DNA from 4 places in the Ligilactobacillus equi DSM 15833 genome. Region 4 is predicted to be linked to each of the others. Evidence: predicted binding sites of a transcription regulator. Region 4 holds the regulator's gene; each other region holds the start of a gene.

Region 1 (2,206 bases), on a different contig from region 4:
ACAAGTACTAACCAATCTGGACTTTTGTGGCTGGTTGGATGACACAAAAGTTGATTTAAATTAGTTTGTCTTAGGCCTAGCATCGCCAGAAAAATCCCGAGAAAATAGGGTAACCCACTAGCTTGTACCTGAGTTTGGCTTTGACCGAGATATTCATTCATTACTATCCGGGTCATTAAGACTCCGAGCGTAAATAGAAGAGAATATTGCAATAAGCGCCACCACAGCACTGATACGTCACCTTTAAATTTTTTCATGTTTCACCTCCATCACAGCCATTATACAACAAAAAAGAGCCCGTAGGCTCTCTTCTTATATAATTAGTTTTTTGTGTTGTGCTTGTAATTCTAAAGCTTGTTCTTGAGTTAAATTCCCCAAGTCGACTAAACGGTTTTCAATCGTTTCTAAAACTTCGACACGATCATTAACATCCGATACAAAATCATACTTATCACCATCAATAATTAATAATGGCGAAGCATCATATTCGGCCATCCATTGATCGTATTGCTTCAACAAACGTTGGTAGTAATCAACCAATGATGGATCTTGGTCAACTTGCTCATATTCCCGTCCCCGCTTTTGGATACGTTTCAACATCGTTTCATAAGAAACTTTAATGGTAATCATCAAGTCGGGAGACTTCTTGTGGGAAGCAAATGGCAATTCTTCCATCATATTGTTAAGTAAGCTCTTGTAAATATCATATTCGACTTCCGTCGCATTACCCATTTCTGTATTCATCTTCATAAAGATTTCGTCTTCATAAATAGAGCGGTCTAAGATATTGTTATCTTCCACCATCGCAGCCTTAATCATTTGGAAACGACGGTTTAAGAAGAAAGTTTGTAACAAGTACGCATAAGGGTTGGTAGCATCCTTATCTCCTTGAGCTCGCTTTTTAGCAGCAATTTCATTTCCCTTATAGAAAATTGGCAAGACAGGGTTGTCCTTTACAGGTTCGTAATACGCTTTGGTTCCTAATTCGTTGGCCAAAATTTCCGTAAGGCTAGATTTCCCAGAACCGATAATACCAGATAAAGTAATCAAAATGATTGAAGCATCCTTTCTTATTAAGCTGGTTTTACGCCAGCCACTTTTTTCCAGGCCCAAAACGTTAGCCTGCCCTATCTATAATACCCGTTCTGTGCTAAAAAATAAAGCAGAAATTTACAAGATGTGGTATGATTTTTCTATAAATACTACCATATCTTGTCTCAAGATTAGGATTTTAAAGGAGAGAATTATGACTAAAAACGTTTACTTAGCTGCCCCATTTTTTAGCCCTCAACAAAAAGAACGTATCCAAGTAGTTAGAGAAGCTTTAGAAGCTAATCCTACTATTGGGCGTATTTTTGAACCAGAGGCACACCCTTATCAAGAGGCCGAATTCGGTTCCCTTGAATGGCAAAAAGCTGCCTTCATGTTAGACACTAACCAAATTTATCAAAATGATGTTATGGTTGCCATCGTTGATTACAAGATGGAAGAAAGTGACAATGAAGCTGATTCTGGAACAATGTTTGAGGTCGGACTAGCTTATGGAACCCACACACCGGTTGTTATCGTACAATTCGACCCTCAAAAAGAACTTAACTTAATGATTCGTCAAGCTATGACCGCTTACTTTGATGCCAGTCAAAATGGATTGACTGACTTGAAGACTTATGATTTTGATGTTATGATGCCTCACTTTAACAACAATCGGGATGTAATCTAAGGACACCAAAATAGCAAGAGCTCATCACTCTTGCTATTTTTTGTCCAAACCACTTTTTAATTCCACTTGAATTTGACTTTGAATATCTGATAATTGCGTACTAATATCACCATTCTTCAACGCACGATTAATTAGATAATCAACTTTTCCCAATGCTGCGTTATACTCTTTGAATTTGGGAACATCTTGTGACTTAGCCATAATACTAGTAAATTTTTGTGCCGTTAGAGCTTGGTCACCCTTACCACTTCCCGCTAAATTAGCTTCAACATTCTTGCTTTGCATAACTTTTTTTAAAACCGCTGCCCCTTGCGAATCATCAAAGAGTTTAGTTTGAATCTGGCTATCATAACTCAACATCCTCATAAATTTCCAGGCTAAATAAGGATGGTGACTATGAGCTGCCATAGCGACCATCGAAGTATCGACAACCGTCGCATTAACCCGATTATTCACCGCTGGCATCCGGATACAAGCCCAAGAGAA
Region 2 (2,206 bases), on a different contig from region 4:
GAAACCAGCCAAGGAAGTCTTAGTTAGTTTACCTAACAAGAGTTTAATTTTCTTAATGTTTACAACGACCTTAATTGTCCAAGCTTCTTTGATGTCAATTTCTCCAATTATCTCACTCTTAGTTAAGGAATTGATGCACAACCACGGCAATGTTTCCTTTGTCAGTGGGGTGGTGGCAGCGGCACCAGGATTTGGAACCTTATTAGCTGCCCGTTATCTGGGAAAAAAAATGGATGCCAGTGGACCGACAAAAGTTTTAATGTGTGGTATGACATACCAAGTTGTTATGTTTTTACCGATGTTCTTTATTCGTGATGTTTGGCTTTTAACTCTTTTCCGATTCTTAATTGGGTTGTCAAGTGCGGCACTTTTGCCGGCCGTGCAAACAGTCCTCACCACCCAAGTTGATAAGCAAGTTTTTGGTCGAATTTTTTCTTACAATCAGTCCTTTCAAGCCGCTGGTGGAGTGGTTGGGCCTCTGATAGGTTCGGCTGTTTCTAGTGTTTTTGATTATGAAGGAGTTTTCCTCTTTACTTCATTATTATTAGCTATCAACCTGGCTTTAATTATGTTGGCGCATAAGAAAATTGCATAAACCAATAACTATAAAAGGTGAAAGTTGCGTAACTTTCACCTTTTTGGACTTAATACGGATTCCAGGAATATTTTGCCCGTGGACCACCGATTAATTTTGGCCGACTGCGGACATAGGTTACATGGGCTTTGCCAATTTCCTTGACCGAAGTTCGCACGGGAATCTGGACATGCTTGACATGCATTCCGATAAAGGTATCACCGATATCCATCCCAGCTTGTGCGACTAAATGTTCTACTTCCACAGGATGGTCAAAAAGTTCAAAAGCCGCGACTTGCGCAGCTCCACCAGCATGAAGGGAAGGGTAAACCGAGACAATTTCTAAATTATGGTCTAGGGCGGCTTGCTTAGGGATTACTAGAGCCCGATTTAAGTGTTCGCAACCTTGGACTGCTAAAGTTACGCCGTCTTTTTGCAGGCGATTATAAATTGTTTTCACAATGATACGGCCAATTTCTAAACTTGAATGCTTACCAATTTGATGTCCTAAAACTTCGCTACTACTGCAACCCAGGACAAAAATATCTCCAGCTTGTAGGTCGGCTTGGGCCAATAATTCTTCCAAACCAGTAGCAACTAACTTTTCAATTTCTACTTCCATATTTGCACCTCATATTCTATTTTTGGTATAACTTTATAAAATTTACTTCGAATACCTATTTAACAATAACACAATATTTTGTGCAATCAATTATACATGAAACTATATATTGTGTTTTTTTATAAAACACGCTAGAATTAAACATGAATTGAAAGTCACAAGACATGATATTGATTAGCATTATTATACTACATATAGAGAGGATGAGTGTGATGAAGGTAGAAACTTTATCTTCTAAGAAACAAAAATTAAAAGTACAAGTAACACGTGCCGATGGTAGTCATACACAATTTCACGTTTATAAATTAAAGGCGGTACTAGCTAAATTAGGGTTAGCTACGCAAACAGCGAGCTTAATTCCCACCATGGTGGCGCAATTAACACCAACTGTAACTACAGCAGAAATTGCCCGAATTTTTGTGCAAACCTTAGTCGATTATGGCTACACGAAAGAAGCTCAAGCTTACCGCGACTATAAGCAAGCTGCGCAAAAGTCATGGGAAGATGAAACTAATCCGGCCAAACGTTTAGCTCGTCTGCAAGCTGCAGATCCGACTTTAGTTCACGAAAATGCTAATAAAGATAGTCGTGTTTTCAACACCCAAAGAGACTTAACCGCTGGTACGGTTGGAAAGACCCTGGGGTTACGTTTAATGCCAGAGCACGTAGCTAAGGCTCACTTACGTGGGGATATTCACTATCACGATTTAGATTACACACCTTGGAGTCCTATGACCAACTGCTGTTTGATTGATTTTAAGGAAATGTTGACCAATGGCTTTAAAATTGGAAATGCTGAAGTAGAGAGCCCTCATTCCATTCAAACTGCTACCGCTCAAATGGCACAGATTATTGCCAATGTAGCTTCCAGTCAATATGGTGGCTGTTCAGCCGACCGAGTAGATGAAGTTTTAGAACCTTTCGCCTATAAGAACTATCAAAAGCACCTCGTGGAAGCCAAGGAATATATTGAAGATTCAGATAAACAAATCGAATTTGCACAAAAGCGG
Region 3 (2,206 bases), on a different contig from region 4:
TACGGTAGTAATATTGTTTTGACCATTATAGTTCTGAATGTTGACCTTCACCCCTGAACCAGGATCTCCTGGCGCAATGGCGACCGAAGAAATCATGGCAGCATCGGTAGTGCTAGAGCCACTGGAAATATAAGTACGGTAATCAGCGGCGGTGGATGTTAAGGTTTGAAAGTTAGAATCTGTACCTAAGACCTCATCAATCTTACTGTAAAGTTCCTTGGCCACGCCCGCTCCGTAAACCACATAGGATTTAGAAAGGGTGTGGGTCGTTGTACCATCGGCACTGTTAGCATCCACGGCTAAGGCCTTGATTGGCAAGGTTAAAAAGCCACAAAAAAGTGTGGCGATTAAAATTAACCGTGTTACGAGTAATTTGTGTTTCATCACGAGAAACCTCCTTATTGTAAAAAATTACCCTCCTTAATTTTACCATGGAAGTAAATCAAGGAGGGTAAAGAAATTCTAATTTCCTGTAAGTAAGAGTAAAACTGCAGGTAGATTATTGATAAAGTGCAAACTAGTTGAAACTACTAAATTTTGACTTTTGCGGTAGGTATACCCCAAGACCCAGCCCATACTGCAGTAAAGAATGACACTGGCTAGGGTTGTTGAACTGTGGGCTAACCCAAAGATCAAACCACTGACAAAGATGGCCCAGAAATCACTTTTACGGAAGAAAAAATTCATAAAAAGTCCGCGGAAGATTAATTCCTCTGTCAAGGGGGCGAAAATCACAGCCATTACTACGGTCATGACGGCGGTGGTGGGATTTTTTTGCATTAAATTTACGATGGCTTGATCGTTGGCAGAGGTTTCTTGGTGGTAAATAAGCATATTTAAACTGGTAAAAATAATTTTACAGCCCATTAAGGTAATCCACATCCATAACAAGAATCTTCCGTTACCACTTTGCCAAGGTCGATAGAGCCCCTTGAATTTGAGAAACTTAAAAGCCACTATGAAGAAAAGGGCATAAAATCCGAAAAAAAGTCCCCAGGCTAAGAAAATATTTTGGTTATTATTAGCCAATAAAAGCCCGGATTGGGGGAGTTCCATCAAGATTAGCATCCCGATGAAAATTAAAACCTGTTTAAACCAAGAAAAACATCTTTGGCTAAAATTTTTTTGCATAAAATCACCTCATTACACTGAGTGCCAAGAATAAAACTAAAGATAAGTTCAGACACTATATATTGTGTTTTTTGAATTTTTTAACACAATATATAGTGAAAAAACGCTTGTCAACTCCTAAGATATGTCCTATAATAATCCTTGTCGTTTTTACCGGCGTTGGTAAAAATACTCATCTGATCAGTGGAGTAAATCAAAAATTGAAGGATGTAACTTATGTTTGAACGTTATCATGATGTCTTAACCCACCTGCCAGAATACTCTAAAAATGTATTCCGGAAAGGTTATTTTGCTTGGCTGTGGAAACAATGCCAAGGTTGGGGTGCTTTTTCTTATGCGCTCTTAGCTTTTAACTTTATCTTACAAATTATCTCATTAATTCAATCCTTTGGTCAAACCCCAATTGCGTCTTTACTTTCATTTATCGGGGGGAACTTATCGGTGGCCTGTGTTCTGGGGATTTCTAACCGTTCCGGAATTCAAGGGTGGGCTGGAGCTATTTCCGCCCTGGCCATTGCCTCCACGGGTTTTATGGCCGGAAACTACGCGACGGCTTGGGAACAAATTGGTTACTTGATTTTTTTAGACCTCTTCTGTATTTTAGATCCGAAGTGGAATGATGACATTCAAGTTGAAAAATTTGAATCAGCCCTGGAATGGGTCAAATATATTATTTTCTTCCTTGTAACTTGGGGGATTGTTTACTGGCTCTTTAGCATGACCAATGATCCACGGGTCTTCTTAGACAGTTTGAACCTGGCGATGGCCATTACTGGTTCTTTATTAGAATTAAATCGGAAACGGGAGCAATACTTTGTATGGACTATTTCTTCGGTCTTTACGATTGCTCTTTGGACCCAAACCATGTTGCAAGGTGACGGTAATTTTGCTTTAATCTTCTCTTACAGCATTTTTTTCTTAAATGACATGTATGCTTTCTTTAGTAAGCGTGGCTGGTTCCGTTTGGAAGAAAGAGTTTAAAATTAAATTTTTTTCAATTTTGTTTTCCCTCCTATTTTAACTGAATTTTTTGCGCTAAAATTAAATTGTAAACTCATAACATTGCTCCGTCGGG
Region 4 (2,206 bases):
GGTCAACCATGTCCGCGGTGTCAGACACCAATTGAAAGAATTGTGGTGGGGCAAAGAGGTACCCATTTTTGTCCCAACTGTCAGCAGGTGAAATAGATGACCTTTGTTTTAGGGTTAACAGGAGGCATTGCTAGCGGTAAGTCAACCATTAGTAATTTTTTGGAGAAATACGGCCAGGTTATTGATGCTGATTTAATTGCCCGTCAGGTTGTCGCTCCGAAAAGTCAGGGCCTTGCGGAGATTAGTGCTACTTTTGGGCCAGATTATCTGACAGAAAGTGGCGCGTTAGACCGTGTTAAAATGGGGCAGACAATCTTTAATGATGAAAAACAGCGACAGAAATTGATGACCATTACCAGTCCTTTAATTCGGGCGGAAATTTTACGGCAATTAGCGCAAGCTAAGGAACAAAAGGTACCTTTGGTTGTCTTAGATATTCCGCTTTTGTTTGATGATGGCTATGAAAAATACTGTGACCAAGTCATGGTGGTTTATCTACCTTATGCTTTGCAGTTGAAACGTTTAATGGCGCGCAATGGTTTTAGTCAATCCCAGGCTCAAGCTAGAATTTCCAGTCAGGTTGACTCGCAAAAGTTATTAGCCCAAGCTGATATTGTAATTGATAGTTCGGGAACAGTTGAACAAACCCGACAAAAAGTGATAGAATGGCTAGAGAATAATAATTTTAGCGCGTGCTAGACTGAGGTGAGAAAATGAAGTGTCCCCATTGTCAAAATAATAGTTCCCGAGTAATAGACAGTCGTCCTGCTGATGATGGTAAAGCCATCCGGAGACGACGAGAATGCGAGAAATGTGGTTTTCGTTTTACCACTTTTGAAAGAACAGAAGCAACACCGATCTTAGTAATTAAAAAAGATGGGATGCGCGAGGAATTTAACCGTGAAAAAATTCGCCGAGGGATTATTCGGGCGGCAGAAAAACGTCCGGTTAATATTAAGCAAATCGACCGAATTGTTGAGGAAGTTGAAGATAAGATTCGGGCAGTTGGTGGTAATGAAGTCTCAAGTCAATTGATTGGGCGGTATGTCATGGATATCTTAGTGGATGTTGATGATATTACTTACATTCGCTTTGCGAGTGTTTACCGCCAATTTAAGGATATGAAAGCCTTTGCCCAAGAATTACAAGGCTTAATCGCCCGCAATGAAGGTAAAGAAGCACAACAAATGGTGAAGAAAGATGATTAATATGAATGCAGGCCTAACTTTTGGCTGGAAAGATTTAGATGCTGAAGACAGTTACGTTGTTTCAGCAAGTGAAAAAATTAATGCAGTTGATTTTGGCCAATTAGCTGCTTTATACCAGCCGATTATCGGGACTGCAGCGGTGGGTCTTTATACCTTTTTAGCGCAGGGAATTGTGGCGCACCCCCAAATATCCGATCGTCAAACCCATAAGGGAATGTTAAAAAGGCTGGACTTTGATGTGTCCGCCTTTTATTTTGCCCGCATTCGGCTGGAAGCGTGTGGTTTGTTGAAAACTTTTGTTCAAGAAGATTCTTTAGGGAAGCTTTTTATCTATGAATTGTTGCGGCCTTTATCGGGTTACCACTTTTTTAATGAAGACCTCTTGAGTACGGCTTTATTGGAGAAAGTGGGCAACTACGAGTATCAAAAACTTAAGGAAGAAAACTGTCCTCAAACAGTGGTTCATCCTCAAGCCAAAGAAATTACTAAAACCTTCTTAAATGTTTTTTCAATTCAACAAGATACGCTTATGCAGCAAAGTAGCGGTCCTAAGGAACCGCAAAAAATTAAGAGTCAAATGGTGGATGAGATTGAAGCTAAAATTGATTGGAACTACTTGGCACAACTGGTGCAAAGTAGTCACTTACAAGACGATATTTTGGAAAAACATCACCACAACATCAAAATTGTCAGTGCAATGTATGATTTTAATGAACTTACCTTATTGAAATTAATGCAACAAGCCTATGACTATAATCTTGAGGATTTAAACGATGAACGTTTTCGGACCTTGGCGAAGCAAAGTCATGATCGCTTGGAGGTTAAATCACAGGAAATGGTGCCAAGTCAACCGCTGGCTGAAAGTGCCCCGGTTCCAGAATTACAGCCTAAGAATCAACAAGAAGCCAGTTTGCTCAGAGAATATGGTGAGTTGTTGCAGTCTTGTCAAGAATCAGATCCAGGTGACTTTTTGGTTGATTTAAAAAAGACCATTAATC

What was found. The regulator NrdR, encoded in region 4, represses ribonucleotide reductase genes. The targets are predictions, from matches to a motif close to ACACNATATATNGTGT.
Region 1: FC36_RS03285 (deoxynucleoside kinase) is a predicted target of NrdR. The motif match lies at 1,203-1,218, and genes of this name have one in related genera.
Region 2: nrdD (anaerobic ribonucleoside-triphosphate reductase) is a predicted target of NrdR. The motif match lies at 1,296-1,311, and genes of this name have one in related genera.
Region 3: pnuC (nicotinamide riboside transporter PnuC) is a predicted target of NrdR. The motif match lies at 1,184-1,199, and genes of this name have one in related genera.

Annotation. Positions count from the first base shown of each region.
Region 1 is NZ_AZFH01000022.1:14,808-17,013, reverse strand. It holds gene FC36_RS03290 (CPBP family intramembrane glutamic endopeptidase) at 1-257, opposite strand, end outside; gene FC36_RS03285 (deoxynucleoside kinase) at 313-1,050, opposite strand; gene FC36_RS03280 (nucleoside 2-deoxyribosyltransferase) at 1,247-1,720, shown strand; gene FC36_RS03275 (ABC transporter substrate-binding protein) at 1,754-2,206, opposite strand, start outside.
Region 2 is NZ_AZFH01000205.1:3,974-6,179, reverse strand. It holds gene FC36_RS11405 (MFS transporter) at 1-595, shown strand, start outside; gene FC36_RS11400 (TIGR01440 family protein) at 645-1,196, opposite strand; gene nrdD (anaerobic ribonucleoside-triphosphate reductase) at 1,400-2,206, shown strand, end outside.
Region 3 is NZ_AZFH01000102.1:9,869-12,074, reverse strand. It holds gene FC36_RS06965 (DUF1002 domain-containing protein) at 1-384, opposite strand, end outside; gene FC36_RS06960 (CPBP family intramembrane glutamic endopeptidase) at 463-1,131, opposite strand; gene pnuC (nicotinamide riboside transporter PnuC) at 1,348-2,112, shown strand.
Region 4 is NZ_AZFH01000138.1:4,081-6,286, reverse strand. It holds gene mutM (DNA-formamidopyrimidine glycosylase) at 1-96, shown strand, start outside; gene coaE (dephospho-CoA kinase) at 97-699, shown strand; gene nrdR (transcriptional regulator NrdR) at 714-1,208, shown strand; gene FC36_RS07620 (DnaD domain protein) at 1,201-2,206, shown strand, end outside.